DNA from 2 places in the Shewanella sp. VB17 genome. Region 2 is predicted to be linked to the other one. Evidence: predicted binding sites of a transcription regulator. Region 2 holds the regulator's gene; the other holds the start of a gene.
What was found. Region 2 encodes NrdR, which represses ribonucleotide reductase genes. Its sites were predicted from a motif close to AAACACNANATNTNGTGTTT; they were not measured.

Region 1 (8,308 bases), 1.2 Mb from region 2:
GCGTGCTATTAGCTGAAATGGATGGTGAAGTTGCTGGATACTGTTCTTACACGTGGAATTATTCAATTTGGCTTGGTTCAACTTATATGAATATTGATGATGTATTTGTATGGGAAAAGTTCAGAGGTAAGCAGATAGGTGAATTATTGATGCTTAAAGCTAAAGAGGTCTGTTTAGCTAAACGTGCCAGTCGGATCAAGTGGGCAGTTGAACAAGACAATCTCGGTGCAATCAAGTTTTATGAGCGTTTAGGAGCCAATCTCGATATTAAAGGTCTTTTCCGATGGGATGTTGTATCGCAGGATTAACAAGCAAATGGCTACACAATGTTTAACCCCTTATTGGGGCGCTATAACCTTAGGGATAAAAATGGAACTGAGAGTATTTGAAAAGGAAGACTATGGGATACTCATTCGTTGGATCGATTCTGACAAGTTGAATTATCAATGGGGTGGCCCAAAGTTTAATTTCCCCTTAGATAGTTATCAATTAAGTCAGCATTGTTCTCAGGCTGAAGTGTTCCCATTTATTTTTGTTGTTGATGGAAAAAATGCAGGCTATGTGGAATTGTTCAAAGTTTCACAATCTCACTGTCGTATTTGCCGTGTGTTTGTATCTGATGGCTTTCGGGGTCAAGGTATTTCAACGTTAATGCTAAACCAATTAATTCAGTTAGCCAAAATGAAGCACAATGCTCTGCTGTTGTCTTTGGCGGTGTTTGAACGAAACGAAATTGCAAAGAATTGTTACCAATCATTGGGGTTTATCGTTACTTCACATCAATCTGGCACCCGATCTTTTGACGGTGAAGTTTGGGATCTTTTGCTAATGGAAAAACGGTTATATCCCTAAGTCATTTCAACATGCTCGTTTCAGAGCCCTTATAGGATGGCTGATTGAATCCTACATCTTGAGGTCGTTGGGTATAGTTTTTCGTAACATGATAAAATGAATAAGCAGACAGAAACGTTATCTTGTCGCTAGTTAATAAGCTGTTAGTTTCCTTAAATTAGATTGAGATATCTCCATGATAGATTTTACTATTTTACCTTTATTTTTTACTGCTATTGTCTTCCTCGTAATGTCACCGGGGCCTGATTTAGTGTTGATTTCCACTTACTCTTCTACAAAAGGCTTTAATGCAGGACTAATGATATCAATAGGTGTATTTAGTGCTGGTATTTTACAAACATTACTCGTTGCATTTGGTTTAGGGCAATTAATGCAATCTATTCCCATGTTTGCATATGCTATAAAAATAGTTGGAGCATTATATTTAAGTTATTTAGGCATAAAAATGTTACTCAGCTGGTACCGTAATAACTTACAAAGTAGTCAAACTAACATTACTGAAAATGTAACTAACCTGAGCCTTATCAATAAGGGGCTCTTAAATAATTTACTTAATCCAAAGGCTTTATTGTTCTTTAGTTTGTTTTTACCTCAATTTACTACTGGTACGGGTTCTCTTTCTGTCCAAATTTTAATATTAGGTTTTATGCTAAGTTTTTTTGCTTTATTGGTTAATAGTATTTTTTCAATAATATTGAGTCAGTTTGGTAGCTTAGTAGGCAATAAATTAAGTTTAGGACGGCATATAGAGGGTTTATTAGGGGTTATCTTTTTAAGTCTGGCCACTCGTTTAGCCATTAGTCAGTAGAGTGGGCTAATCGATCCAGCATCATATGGCAGCCGAGTCCTTATTCTGGTAGTTGAACACGCCAACGACTGGAAAATAGACAGTTTGCTGTTTTCGCTCTGATCAATATTCTAGCAAGCTATTAATTTCCCCTTAATGGGGCATTAGGTGACATTATCAAGTTGAGGTGGTAAATGGATATTCGAATTGGTGAATTAAGAAATGAAAAAGTGGTAACGTTATTAAAGATACATCATGAGGACATGCTTTCTCACTCACCACCTGAAAGTGTTCACGCACTAGATTTAAGTGCTCTTGAATCACCCAATGTCACTTTTTGGAGTTTCTGGGTAAATGAGGAGTTAGCAGGAATTGGTGCTTTAAAAGAATTAGATAAAGAGCATGGAGAAATCAAATCAATGCGTACATCAACGAATCAATTACGTAAAGGCATCGCTCGTAAGCTATTGGAACATATTATACGTCAAGCGAATATTCGTTCGTATAAAAAACTGAGCTTGGAAACTGGCACTATGAATGCTTTTTTACCAGCACAGAAGCTTTATCTACAATTTGGTTTTCAAGAGTGTGAACCATTTGGTGGTTATAAAGAAGATCCTTATAGTATGTTTATGACAAAAGATATTGTGTCGTTGAGCGATTCTTTGGTCGTTTAAGCACGAGTGGCTGGTAAACATGGTGGATTTAACACGAGAGTCAATGAAGCAAGGTGTTGAAGAATATATTAGGTATTACCACCATGAACAGGTGCATATAACGCTCGGTGACTTAACGCCAATCAAGCACAAAGTCAGATGTCTGGTTGTGCTTAATCAGGCTAGTATAGGGAGGGTGATGAGAGGGGAGTCGCTTGATACCTGAGCCGATACGGGTTATCGAACTCAGGTTAGTGGGATGATATTGTTAGCTTGATGTGGTGACTGCTTTACCCACAGCGGTTATGTAATGAGCGCTCAGTTCAAGATCCAGATCTGAGTTTGGGCTACAGCAGCATGGTAAACATTCGTCTTTTTCTAGGTGTGCCAATGGTTGAAGATGGTAAGTCACAGAGCCACTGATCACCTTGGTTTTACAGGCGCCGCAATAGCCATTGCGGCATTCTGAGAAAAGTTGAATCTTTTTTTGCTCAAGTGCCATTAAGATATTGCAGTGCTGCTCAGTAAAAAGCGCCACAGGTTGACCTTGCAAACTGATAATAGGCGCTTTTTTTAAACGAGGATTAAAGGTCAAAGTCTTCAAACTCACTTTCATCAATGGACGAATCTATTTGACCAACAAGGTACGATGACACTTCCACTTCTTGTGGGGCAACTTGCACGGAATCACTTTCTAACCAGGTTCTCATCCAAGGTAGCGGGTTGGTTATTTCTGGGTAGGGCTGGGCTAAATTAACCGACTTCATGCGCTCGTTAGTTATAAACTCAACATATTGACATAAGATTTGTTCGTTTAGGCCGATCATGGATCCGTCTTTGAACAAGTACTTAGCCCATTCTTTTTCTTGTTCGGCAGCTTTAACAAACAAATCGTACGCTTGCTGTTCACACTCTTTGGCTATCTCGCCCATTTCTGGATCGTCATTGCCCGTTTGCATGATTTTGATGATGTGTTGCGTACCGACCAAGTGTAAGGCTTCATCACGGGCGATTAAGCGGATAATTTTAGCATTCCCTTCCATGACCCTACGTTCAGCAAAGGCAAAAGAGCAAGCGAAACTGACGTAAAAGCGAATGGCTTCTAATGCATTAACTGACATCATACAAAGGTAGAGGGCTTTTTTAATTTCACGTTGGGTGACAATCAATTCTTTACCATTGATGACGTGAGTACCTTCACCGAGCAGATGAAAGGCTTGAGTTAATTCAATCAAGACATCATAGTATTGAGCAATGTCAGCTGCACGCTTTAAAATTTCTTTATTTTCAACAATATCTTCGAAAATAACGGATGGATCATTAACGATATTACGAATAATGTGTGTGTAAGAGCGTGAGTGGATGGTTTCAGAAAAAGACCAAGTTTCAATCCAAGTCTCAAGCTCAGGCAAGGATATCAAAGGTAAGAAGGCTACGTTAGGCGATCGTCCTTGAATGGAGTCAAGCAGGGTCTGGTATTTTAAGTTAGAGATGAAAATGTGTTTTTCATGATCTGGAAGGCTCGCATAATCAATTTTATCTTTGCTGACATCGACTTCTTCTGGGCGCCAAAAAAAAGAAAGTTGTTTCTCAATCAACTTTTCAAACACTTCATATTTTTGTACGTCGTAACGTGCAACGTTGACCGACTGTCCTAAAAACATAGGTTCTAGACGTGCATCATTAGGTGTTTGACAAAAAGTAGAGTAGGCCATTTTTTTTCCAGAATAATGGGGCATTGTGCCCCAGTTTACATTGATAACAAACTCAGTGCTATTGCATTGAGACTGGGTAAAGTTGGTTAAATCTTACACGCACCGCCAGCACAGTCATCGTCTTCTTGTTCGACGCTGACCATGTCATCATGGTTGTCTGATGCACCATCACGTGTGTTGTGATAGTAAAGCGTTTTAATACCAAGTTTGTACGCATTAAGCAGATCTTGTAGCAAGACTTGCATGGGGACTTTTTGGTTATCAAAACGGGATGGATCATAGTTAGTGTTGGCTGAAATGGCTTGATCGACAAACTTTTGCATCAAACCAACCAGCTGTAAGTAACCCTCGTTATTTGGCATTTGCCACAGTAGTTCATAGCTGTGTTGGTATTTATTAAAATCAGGGACCACTTGCTTCAACTGACCATCTTTACTCGATTTGACACTAATAAGACCTCGTGGTGGTTCAATGCCATTGGTTGCATTGGAGATCTGTGATGATGTTTCTGAGGGCATTAATGCCGACAGTGTTGAATTGCGTAGCCCATGAGTCACGATATCTTGGCGTAGTGTGTCCCAATCCATGTGCAGCGGCTCATCACAAATTGCATCGAGTGCCCGTTTGTATGTGTCGATGGGCAACACACCTTTAGAATAGGTCGTTTCATGAAATGCCGGACAAGGGCCTTGCTCTTTAGCCAAGTTCATTGAGGCTTTCAAGAGGTAGAACTGAATGGCTTCGAATGTCTTGTGGGTAATGTTATTGGCAGAGCCATCTGAATACCGCACGCCTTCTTTGGCTAAGTAGTTGGCAAAATTGATCACGCCTATGCCTAAAGTGCGACGGTTCATGGATGATTTTTCAGCTGCGATCAAGGGGTAATCTTGGTAATCGAGCAAATTATCCAGCGCACGAACAGCCAGATCGGCAAGGGGTTCAAGCTCTGCTAGGTCTTTAATCGCCCCTAAATTTAATGCTGATAAGGTGCAAAGGGCTATTTCGCCTTCGGGATCATTAACATTGTTTAGTGGTTTGGTGGGCAGCGCAATTTCAAGGCACAAGTTAGATTGTCTGATCGGAGCCACTTTGCTGTCAAAAGGACTGTGAGTATTGCAGTGATCGATATTTTGAATGTAGATCCGCCCAGTAGAGGCGCGCTCCTGCATCATTAAACCAAACAACTCTGTGGCTTTTATTTGTTGCTTACGTACCGTAGGATCGGCTTCATATTGAAGGTAAAGGCGATCAAACTCGTCTTGATCTTCAAAGAAAGCATCGTATAGCCCTGGTACATCCGATGGGCTGAATAAACTGATCACCCCGCCTTTGATCAAGCGCTGATACATGAGTTTATTCAGTTGTACACCGTAATCAAGATGGCGAACGCGGTTGTCATCGACGCCTCGATTATTTTTTAATACCAGTAATGACTCCACTTCAAGGTGCCATAATGGGTAAAACAATGTGGCAGCACCACCACGTACGCCACCTTGAGAACACGATTTTACTGCTGTTTGAAAATACTTGAAAAAAGGCAAGCAACCAGTATGAAATGCTTCGCCCCCACGGATAGGGCTGCCTAATGCTCGAATACGGCCGGCGTTAATGCCGATGCCAGCACGTTGACTGACATATTTAACGATGGAAGAGGCTGTGGCGTTGATGGAATCTAAACTATCATCACACTCAATTAATACACATGAGCTGAATTGGCGTGTGGGTGTGCGTACGCCCGCCATGATCGGGGTGGGTAGCGAAATTTTAAAGGTCGATACCGCATTGTAAAAACGCTTAATGTACTCTAAACGCGTCTCACGTGAATAATTGGCAAATAAACAGGCTGCAACTAATATATAGAGAAATTGTGCGCTCTCATAAATTTCGTGTGTAACACGGTTTTGCACCAGATATTTACCTTCTAGCTGTTTGACAGCTGCGTAGGAAAAATCCATGTCACGCCAATGGTCGATATATCCGTCCAAGATATCGAGCTCTTCACGACTGTAATCTTGAAGAATATGGGTATCATATTTGCCCATTTCAACCAATTTAACAACGTGATCATACAACTTTGGGGGTTCGAATTGACCAAAGGCTTTTTTACGCAAATGAAATATCGCTAAACGGGCAGACAAAAACTGATAATCAGGCGATTCTGGAGAGATAAGATCGGCAGCAGCTTTAATGATAGTTTCATGAATAGCTTCGGTTGGGATCCCATCAAAAAACTGCAAGTGAGAACGAAGTTCTACCTCAGAGACCGATACATTGGTTAGGTCTTTTGCTGCCCATGTGATCACACGGTGAATTTTCTCGAGATCGATGATTTCGCGTTCGCCACTGCGTTTTGTGACTTTCAAATTACTGTTCATAAGGTCCTGGTTTATATAGTGTGTTTGGTGACAGAAAAAACGGTTGTTTTAAGATCCCATGCTATGCATCAGTCAATGGTGTGGAAAGATCATTTTCATGATAAAAACAATACATCTTTAGTGTCTCTAACAGTGACTTACACACTACATATGGTGTTTTTTAATTGATAATGTACAAGATAGTGAGGTTTTGGTGATTTAGCAAGTATGAATTTGACTCGGGATCTGGGTACATCTTGTGGATAAGTTGAGGATAAAAATAGGGGTTAGCGATGACTTACCTTTAGTGACCTTTGCTTGTGGGTCTGCTGGGGTTTGCTGTCATTTTGAGCAGGTGTTGGCAGTATAAATTTACTTCGATCGATTGGCGATCTTTTGGCTATTTTTGTTGATCATCCGCTAAAAAATAATCAGATAAAATGAACGACTTTGGCTGCTGAAACATTAAAATCGCAACCACATCTTGAGGTGAATGAAAAGCATAATTTTTACGTTCATTGATTTGATCTTACCGTTAGAATAAGCGGGCTTTTGAGAGGTGTAAAAGGAATAGGGTTTTGTGTGAGTATCAGTGACTCTGATGGCATGTGTTGTTAACGATATTAAAAGCTGGCAGCACAAATGGATGCGTTTCCTCGACGTATCTTTGTGCGTAACCAGCCTAACAACGACTAGTTCAACTGAGCAGATTGGTGCTGTAAAATGTCAATGACATCTTGAGGTGAATGGACGGTGTGATCTTGTGGCCACAGTTCTGGCCTGTCGTCAGGTGCAATGTACCCCCACATTGCGATAGCCCCTAACATTTTGGTGTTAGCGGCAGCAACTAAGTCTCGTTCAGCATCGCCTAAATAGAGAATATGCTCAGGTGCACAGTTGATTTGCTGAGCGGCCAGTAGCATGGGCGCAGGATCAGGTTTGGGCACCCGAGTGCTGTCACCACTTATCACGGTTTTCATGCTAGCCGTTAGCCCTAATACATCGAGCAGCGGACGAGTAAAACGGGCGGGCTTATTGGTCACAATACCATAAGGGATGGATTGTGCATCCAAATAATCAAGCAGGGCCGCGATCCCCTCAAATAGGTGGCTATGTTGGCCGTTGATTTGAGCATAATGGCGGAGTAGTCCTTGTTGTATGTTGATTTGCTCAGCTTCAGTCATATTCGGTTGTGCAGCTTTAGCCATGGCTAAGCTGCCGTTGGAGGCGGTGTGACGCATCTCATCGAATATGACTTGTGGGTAATGATATTCAGCTAAACTTAGATTGAGCGCCGCAACCAGATCGGGGGCGGTGTCAACTAAGGTGCCGTCGAGATCAAATAATACCGCTTTAATGATTGGTTTGCTACAAACTGGGGAGATATCGGTCATTAATCTTGGCTCTTTTTTGTTGCTATCATATAGTTAACATCAACACGCTTGGTATAGCGAAATGTGTCGGTGAGTGGATTGAAGGTGATGCCTGTGGCATTTTCACAAAAAAGTTCTGCATGTTCTGCCAATGAGATTAGCTCTGAAGGTTTAATAAATTTTTTATGATCATGTGTGCCTATCGGTAGCATTTTAAGCAGGTATTCTGCTCCTAATATGGTTTCAACATAAGCACGCAGGTTGCGATTAATGGTGGAAAAGAAAGCATAACCACCAGGCTTTAGCATATCTGCACAGGCTTGGATCACCGATTGTGGGTTAGGGACATGCTCTAACATTTCCATGCAGGTGATGACATCATAAGCTTGTAGGTGGTTATCTCGATGTGATTCTGCCGTGTCTTGTATATAGTGAACATCAACGCCCATTTCCAGTGCGTGCAGTCTGGCGACATCTAAAGGCTCTGTGCCCATATCGAGTCCGTCGACGTTAGCGCCAATGCGGGCCATACTTTCTGATAAAATCCCACCGCCGCAGCCGACATCGAGAA
Region 2 (8,308 bases):
CATGGGACTCAATGTGGGTGTAGGTGGCATGTTAAGTGGCTATTACCAAAAGCAAATGACCCTTGGAGGGACGGTATTTGGCGGCGACGTGAGTAGAGGAGTAGGCCTTGGGGTTTGGAATTTTAAATTGCCAAAGACTGAACGCTTCTTTCTAAGTACTTATGGCTTTTTAGGTTATTACCCCGAACAACGTGCGTACACAGGTAATAGACAATCGTTTATTCCTGCAGGCACACCACTTCCGGGCAGTAACGATTCCTCCAACTTACAATTTTTAGAAGCCGATGGCTCATCAAACTGGTTTGATGTGAAATTTGAATATGCTCTGCCAATCGGGGCCACTAGAGATAAAGGCATGGTCGAATATAGGCTCAAAAATGGCTTATTAATTTCAGAACCTAGTGGAGGTAAAGAATGGAATCCTCTTAAAAGTGGTGCAACCGTGGCAGTATTGCGCCAATTTAATCGTTACCAAAGTTTCGAATTCGCTAATGAAGAGCTCGATGGCACCATTCATGCCATAGAGTTGGGTATTTTATATGACAACACCGATTTTTCAGTCAACCCATCAAAGGGAAGTAGCCAGTATTTTTCAATTTCAAATGACGCAGCATGGTTAGACTCAGATAATAAATGGACCTTTATGAATCTCGACATGAGTAAATATTTTTCACTTGGAGAGTCTGCTTATGCCAGTCAACGAATTGTAGCACTTAATTTTTGGACTGGATACTCACCTTCTTGGGAAATAGAATACGACAATATTGGTGGCAGAAAGGTGGTTAACAATGCTCCCTATAACGAAGGAGCAACCTTAGGAGGGTTTTATCGTATGCGGGGTTTTGATCAAAATCGTTTCCATGATAAAGCCGCTATCTATACCACTGCTGAGTACCGCTATACCCTAAAATATAATCCGATAGAGGATGTGAATTGGCTTAAATTTCTAAAACTTAATTGGTTTCAAATTGTGGGTTTTGTTGAAGCAGGTAGAGTCTCACCTGAATATACTGTCAACACATTATTCTCAGATCTTAAAATGGACTATGGGGTTTCATTAAGGGCATTAATGGCAGGGATAGTGATTCGGTTCGACGTCGCACATTCAGATGAATCGACAAATAGTTGGATAATGGTAGACCATCCTTTTTAATTTACGCATCCTCGTTAAAATATTAAAGACTGCTTTAGGATGCTGATGAAAAAGCAGATGAACATGGCAGCACAAGCATATCGAAACAACAATATTGTCCTTATTACATCAGTGCTGACATGAACTAGGCTTCTCATCTTCACAGATACTATTTTGAAATATACTCTGTTACTTCTAAGCCAAAACCAGAAAGTGAATGATAACGCTTTGGTGAGCTCAATAAACGCATTTTAGTCACCCCCAGACTCGCTAGGATCTGTGAACCGACTCCCACGAGACGAGAACTTCCTTTCCATTTAACAGCAGCAACAGACTGCCCACTGTCTTCAAGTTCAAACGCTTTCACTTTAGCTAAAATATCGCTGCTATGTTCTAGGTTACCCAGTAAAACAAGTACCCCTCCTTCATCAGCAATGCGTTCCATTGCTTTCTCTAACGGCCAGCTACGCTGCTGATCACGCTCAGAGTGAAGTAAATCATTAAAAGTATTTTGCAAATGAACCCGCACTAATACCTGTTCTTTCACTTCACCTTTGACAAGAACATAATGTAATTGATTATCAATAGTATCCCTAAAAGTTACCATATCAAACTCGCCGAAGCGTGTTGGCAACTTACACTGAGCTTCACGAACAACTGTCGTCTCTTGGGTGTTTCGGTATTCAATTAAATCTGCAATCGTACCCATTTTAAGCCCATGCTCCTTGGCAAAGACCTCTAGATCAGGACGACGAGCCATAGTGCCATCATCATTGAGAATTTCAACAATAACAGAGGATGCTTCAAACCCTGCTAGACGCGCTAAATCGCATCCAGCTTCAGTGTGACCAGCACGAATAAGCACACCGCCTTCTTTAGCCATTAACGGAAAAATGTGACCAGGTTGAACAATATCTGTCGGCTTAGCATCTTTGCCTACAGCCGCAAGCACAGTAACAGCACGATCTTGAGCTGAAATCCCCGTAGTGACTCCTTCTGCTGCTTCAATAGAAACAGTAAAATTAGTCGAAAATTGGGCGTTATTATCCTTTACCATTAATGGTAAATGTAACTGCTGACAACGAGCTTGAGTGAGTGTCTGACAAATTAACCCCCGACCAAATTTAGCCATGAAATTGATCGCTTCTGCCGTCACCATGTTGGCAGCCATGATCAGATCACCTTCATTTTCTCTGTCTTCATCGTCCATCAAAATAACCATTTTGCCTAGGCGAATATCTTCGATGATATCTTCTATACTGTGTAACGACATTATAAGGCCTTAATTTTTATTACTAATATAAATAGTTTCATTTCTGTTGTTCATCACTAACGTAAAAAACCTGAGCGAGCTAACAGATCCATGGTGACCGTTGACTCAGGCACGTCAGGCTTGTCGCTGTCATAATTCATTAAGCGTTCTAAGTGACGGGCAATAAGATCAACTTCAATATTGACGGTATCACCCATTTTCAAATCAACTAACGTCGTTTCACCTGCAGTATGAGGAACAATCGTCAATCTAAAACGGTTACCACTCACTTCATTGACCGTCAAGCTCACACCATCAATCGTGATTGAACCTTTATGGGCAATATAACGCGCTAAATGAGCAGGCGCTGTTAGCCAAAATTCAATCGCCTTACCACGATACTGCCTGTCATCGACACGCGCCACACCATCCACATGACCACTGACCATATGGCCACCAAGGCGAGTAGTGGGTGTTACCGCCTTCTCAAGGTTAACTTTATCGCCAACCTGATAATGAGAGAAACCTGTTAAGCTAACCGTTTCTGCTGATATGTCAGCAACATAACCATCATTCATGCACGCCACAACGGTAAGGCATACGCCATGAGTAGCAATACTATCACCAAGACGTACATCACTCAGATCTAGCTTACCGCTCGCGACGCTAAGGCGTATATCATCACCACGGCGTTCTATTTTACGCAGCGAACCTACTGATTCAATAATTCCAGTAAACATAATTACGACCTTATAGCTAATGTTAAGCGGGTATCTACCCCAACTTTACGTTCATCAATGAGAGTTATCTTCGGCACATCAGACATCACTTGGTGATCTGCCATCGTGAGTAAATTGCGCCCAGCAGAGCCTAAAATTTTCATCGCTTGGTACAGGATTAACTCATCGGCATAACCTTGTGCTATCACGCTCCCAGCTAAAGTTGCACCAGCTTCAATAAGCACCGCATTACAACTTTTACCAAGGTATTCAAATAGTTCATTTAAGCTAACTCGTCCTGACGCATCAGCTGACAATGTTATCTGGCTAACATGAGATGGCCAATGAGCTTGTTCAGATACAGGATAATCTACGCATGATACTAACAGGATCGGATCTGTAATAGAAAAAAGCTTTGGTGAATGCGTTAAACGAGCACGGCTATCAAGCACAACGCGTAGAGGCTGATGCAGTTCACGTGCTGACAGTGTATGGCTCAGATAACCTAATTCGTTGTGACGTACATTAAGCGATGGGTTATCGGCTAATACCGTTTCAACACCGGTAATGAGGGCGCAATGACGAGCGCGTAATCGCTGTACATCACGGCGGGCATCAGGGCCAGTGATCCATTTAGAAACCCCATTTGATAACGCCGTTTTACCATCAAGACTCGCGGCTAATTTAACCGTGATCCAAGGTAACCCAAGCTTCATTCGCTTCATAAAACCAACATTTATCAAGCTAGCCTCATCACAAAGCAAACCCACATCGACCTGAATGCCCGCATCTTTAAGCATAGCAATACCACGTCCTGACACTTGTGGATTTGGATCTTGCACCGCAACAACAACTCGGCTGATCCCCTGTTTGATAAGTGCTTCAGCACAAGGCGGTGTACGGCCATAATGACTACATGGCTCTAAAGTCACATACACTGTGGCGCCTTTAATACTCAGTTTCGAGCCATGACTGGCCATCTCCAACGCATGAACCTCAGCATGAGGGCCACCAGCCTTAATATGAAAACCTTCACCGATAAGCTGACCATCTTTACTTATCACACAACCAACACATGGGTTTGGACGAGTAGTATAGCGTCCTTTACGCGCCAATTTGATCGCACGGCTCATCATTTCAATATCTTCTACAGACCACATAATGCACTAACCTTGGACTAATACACATTTTCAATAAATTCATTTACTTTTGCAGTTTTGCGATAGCATCACCAAACTCACACACATCTTCAAATGCACGATACACGGAGGCAAAACGAATATAAGCCACTTTATCAAGATTTACTAACTGATCCATCATCAAGTTGCCTATCATTTCAGACTTAATTTCTCGTTCACCCGTAGCACGCAGCATTGATTTAATTTTTGTCAAAGATTGTTCAATTTGATCCATCGATACTGGACGTTTTTCCACTGCTCTGAGCATACCACCCCGCAATTTATCTTCATCAAAAGGTTGACGACTGCCATCTTGTTTTATCACCCGAGGCATCGCTAATTCTGCGCCCTCAAAGGTGGTAAATCTTTCATGACACTCAGCACACTCACGGCGACGCCTAACTTGATGACCATCAGCCACTAAGCGAGAATCGATCACCTTAGTCTCTGTTGCGCTGCAAAATGGACAATGCATTGAACCTCCAGCTGATAATAATAACAATAAAACCAAATTCTTATAGGTGACAATTTTACACCAGAGTATCAAGACACTCAAAGTTAATCATCAGATACAAAAATGACCGCTAAAAAGCGGCCATCGAAGTTTACCTGATTTAACCTTTAAGGTTAACCATAAACAGGAAACTTAGCACACAATTCAAGAACCTGCTGCTTAACACGCTCTATGGTCGCTTCATTACTAATATCATCTAATACATCACACATCCAGTTAGTTAATTCAATCGCCTGTGCTTCTTTAAAACCACGGCGAGTGATAGCCGGAGAGCCAATACGCAGACCAGAGGTCACAAATGGTGAGCGAGGATCATTAGGCACTGAATTTTTGTTAACAGTGATGTTCGCCAAGCCCAAGGCTGCATCGGCATCTTTACCTGTGATATCTTTAGCAATGAGATCAAGCAAAAATAAGTGGTTATCAGTACCACCCGAAACGACATCATAACCACGCTCAATAAACGCGTTAGCCATTGCTTTAGCATTAACAACAACTTGCTCCTGATACGCAGTAAATTCAGGCTCTAATGCTTCTTTAAATGCGACCGCTTTAGCAGCAATAACGTGCATCAAAGGCCCCCCTTGACCACCAGGGAATACCGCTGAATTAAGCTTTTTATAAATGGCTTCATCGTCAATTGCCGACAATATCAAACCACCACGTGGGCCCGCAAGCGTTTTATGAGTGGTCGTGGTAACGACATGAGCATGTGGCAATGGGTTGGGATAAATGCCTGCAGCCACAAGGCCTGCAACATGTGCCATATCGACAAATAGGTAAGCACCAACTTTATCTGCTATCTCACGAAATTTGCCCCAATCAATAATCCCTGAATACGCACTAAAACCGGCAATGACCATTTTAGGTTTATGCTCAATCGCCAAACGCTCAACTTCGGCATAATCTATTTTGCCTGTTGTTTCGTCAATGCCATATTGAACTGCATGATACAATTTGCCAGAAAAGCTCACATGAGAACCGTGAGTCAAATGACCACCATGCGCTAAGCTCATGCCTAGCACAGTATCGCCACCTTCAAGGAGTGCCATAAAAACAGCTGCATTAGCTTGTGAGCCTGAATGAGGTTGCACGTTTGCGTAAGTAGCACCAAAGAGTTCTTTTGCACGTGATATTGCTAATTCCTCAGCAATATCAACATGTTCACAACCACCGTAATAACGCTTCCCAGGGTAACCTTCCGCGTATTTGTTCGTCAGCTGAGAACCTTGTGCTTCAAGTACACGTGGACTGGTGTAATTTTCTGAAGCAATAAGTTCAATATGCTCTTCTTGACGACGAGTCTCATCTTGAATCGCTTGAAACAGTTGTGGATCAAAATCCGCGATATTCATCTCTTTTTTCAGCATTACTGACTCCAGCTGTAAATTCTTATAGTAGGGTTAGCCCATATTCTACAGCGCATTTGACTACAATCACAATCTTTGGAACATGAAATTATTTACTGTTCAACCTGAGTAATGTCCATACTCACACCCAATAGGGACTGTACGTAATATTCACATCTGTTTTACTTTATAAAATTCATAACGTGTTACTTTAATAGCCATTTTAGAAAACACTTTTTTCAATTTTAAACGTGATCATCACTCATATAGAATAAAGAGGTGTTTATTGCTTGCTTAACTATCTAAGCTAAAACTGTTTATCTCTGTTTAGCTTGCCTATTTTATCGAGTAGAATCACTGACATTGTTTTATCAAAGAAGAACACAATCATGGCTCAATTTGTTTATAGCATGCTTAGGGTGGGTAAAATTGTTCCACCGAAAAAGCAGATCCTGAAAGATATTTCTTTAAGTTTTTTCCCCGGTGCAAAAATTGGTGTTTTAGGTCTCAATGGCTCAGGTAAATCAACTTTACTGCGTATTATGGCCGGTATTGATACTGAAATTGAGGGTGAAGCTCGCCCAATGCAAGATTTGAAAATAGGTTATTTACCCCAAGAACCTAAACTAGATGAAAACCAAACTGTCAGAGAAGCGGTTGAAGAAGCCGTTTCTGAGGCAAAAAATGCCCTCACACGATTAGATGAAGTCTATGCATTATATGCTGAACCTGACGCAGATTTTGATGCATTAGCCAAAGAACAAGGCCAACTAGAAGCCATCATTCAATCTCAAGATGCACACAACCTAGATAACGTCTTAGAACGTGCAGCAAACGCACTGCGTTTACCTGATTGGGATGAAAAAATTGCCATTCTTTCTGGTGGTGAACGTCGTCGTGTCGCTATCTGTCGTTTACTATTAGAAAAGCCAGACATGCTGTTGCTTGATGAGCCTACTAACCACTTAGATGCAGAATCAGTGGCTTGGCTTGAGCGTTTTTTACAAGATTATACGGGGACCGTTGTCGCCATTACTCACGATAGATATTTCTTAGATAATGCCGCAGGTTGGATTTTAGAACTTGACCGTGGTGAAGGCATCCCATGGGAAGGCAACTACTCCTCTTGGCTCGAACAAAAAGATGCTCGCCTAACCCAAGAGTCTGCAACTCAAAGTGCACGTCAAAAAACCATCCAAAAAGAACTTGAATGGGTACGCCAAGGGGCAAAAGGTCGTCAATCTAAAGGTAAAGCTCGTATGGCTCGCTTCGAAGAGCTTAATACTAACGACTATCAAAAACGTAACGAAACCAACGAGCTCTTTATTCCTCCGGGACCACGTTTAGGTGATAAGGTCGTTGAGATAAAAAACCTAACTAAATCTTATGGGGATCGCGTACTGATCGATGACTTAAGTTTCACCGTACCTAAAGGTGCCATTGTAGGTATTATTGGTGCAAACGGCGCGGGTAAATCAACCTTATTTAAAATGATATCTGGCGATGAGCAACCTGATAGTGGCAGTGTCGACATTGGTGAAAGTGTACAAATCGCCTCCGTTGAGCAATTCCGGGATTCAATGAACGACAAAAACACTGTATGGCAAGAGATCTCTGGTGGGCAAGATATTATGCGCATCAACAACACTGAGATCCCAAGCCGCGCTTATGTCGGCCGATTTAATTTCCGTGGTGGCGATCAACAAAAAATCATTGGTAGTCTATCTGGAGGTGAACGTAATCGCGTCCATTTAGCTAAGTTATTGCAAGCTGGCGGCAATCTGTTATTACTCGATGAGCCTACCAACGACTTAGACGTTGAAACATTGCGAGCATTAGAGGAAGCCTTACTCGAGTTTCCAGGTTGTGCCATGGTCATCTCTCATGACCGTTGGTTTCTAGATAGAATCGCTACTCATATTCTCGATTACCGTGATGAAGGTAAAGTGAACTTTTATGAAGGTAATTACACCGAATATTCAGCTTGGTTAAAAGAAACAATGGGCACAGACGTGGTTGAACCTCATCGCCTTAAGTACAAACGAATGAACTAGCTCTTAACCTAAACCCAACCTTATCGCTATATAAAAGCCTGTACACTCGAGTTACAGGCTTTTTCTATGATAAAACTATCACTGAGATGGATGCTGTGCCGCTATTGCTT

Region 1: nrdA (class 1a ribonucleoside-diphosphate reductase subunit alpha) is a predicted target of NrdR. The motif match lies at 6,525-6,544, and genes of this name have one in related genera.

Annotation. Positions count from the first base shown of each region.
Region 1 is NZ_JABRVS010000001.1:2,801,093-2,809,400, forward strand. Features, by position in the region: gene HQQ94_RS12015 (GNAT family N-acetyltransferase) at 1-308, shown strand, start outside; gene HQQ94_RS12020 (GNAT family N-acetyltransferase) at 316-852, shown strand; gene HQQ94_RS12025 (LysE family translocator) at 1,028-1,660, shown strand; gene HQQ94_RS12030 (GNAT family N-acetyltransferase) at 1,834-2,316, shown strand; gene HQQ94_RS23080 (hypothetical protein) at 2,360-2,521, shown strand; gene yfaE (class I ribonucleotide reductase maintenance protein YfaE) at 2,564-2,911, opposite strand; gene nrdB (class Ia ribonucleoside-diphosphate reductase subunit beta) at 2,880-4,010, opposite strand; gene nrdA (class 1a ribonucleoside-diphosphate reductase subunit alpha) at 4,097-6,385, opposite strand; gene HQQ94_RS12055 (HAD family hydrolase) at 7,057-7,758, opposite strand; gene ubiG (bifunctional 2-polyprenyl-6-hydroxyphenol methylase/3-demethylubiquinol 3-O-methyltransferase UbiG) at 7,758-8,308, opposite strand, start outside.
Region 2 is NZ_JABRVS010000001.1:4,020,458-4,028,765, forward strand. Features, by position in the region: gene HQQ94_RS17380 (BamA/TamA family outer membrane protein) at 1-1,153, shown strand, start outside; gene ribBA (bifunctional 3,4-dihydroxy-2-butanone-4-phosphate synthase/GTP cyclohydrolase II) at 1,302-2,405, opposite strand; gene HQQ94_RS17390 (riboflavin synthase) at 2,462-3,124, opposite strand; gene ribD (bifunctional diaminohydroxyphosphoribosylaminopyrimidine deaminase/5-amino-6-(5-phosphoribosylamino)uracil reductase RibD) at 3,127-4,263, opposite strand; gene nrdR (transcriptional regulator NrdR) at 4,307-4,756, opposite strand; gene glyA (serine hydroxymethyltransferase) at 4,909-6,165, opposite strand; gene ettA (energy-dependent translational throttle protein EttA) at 6,534-8,198, shown strand; gene HQQ94_RS17415 (multidrug efflux RND transporter permease subunit) at 8,277-8,308, opposite strand, start outside.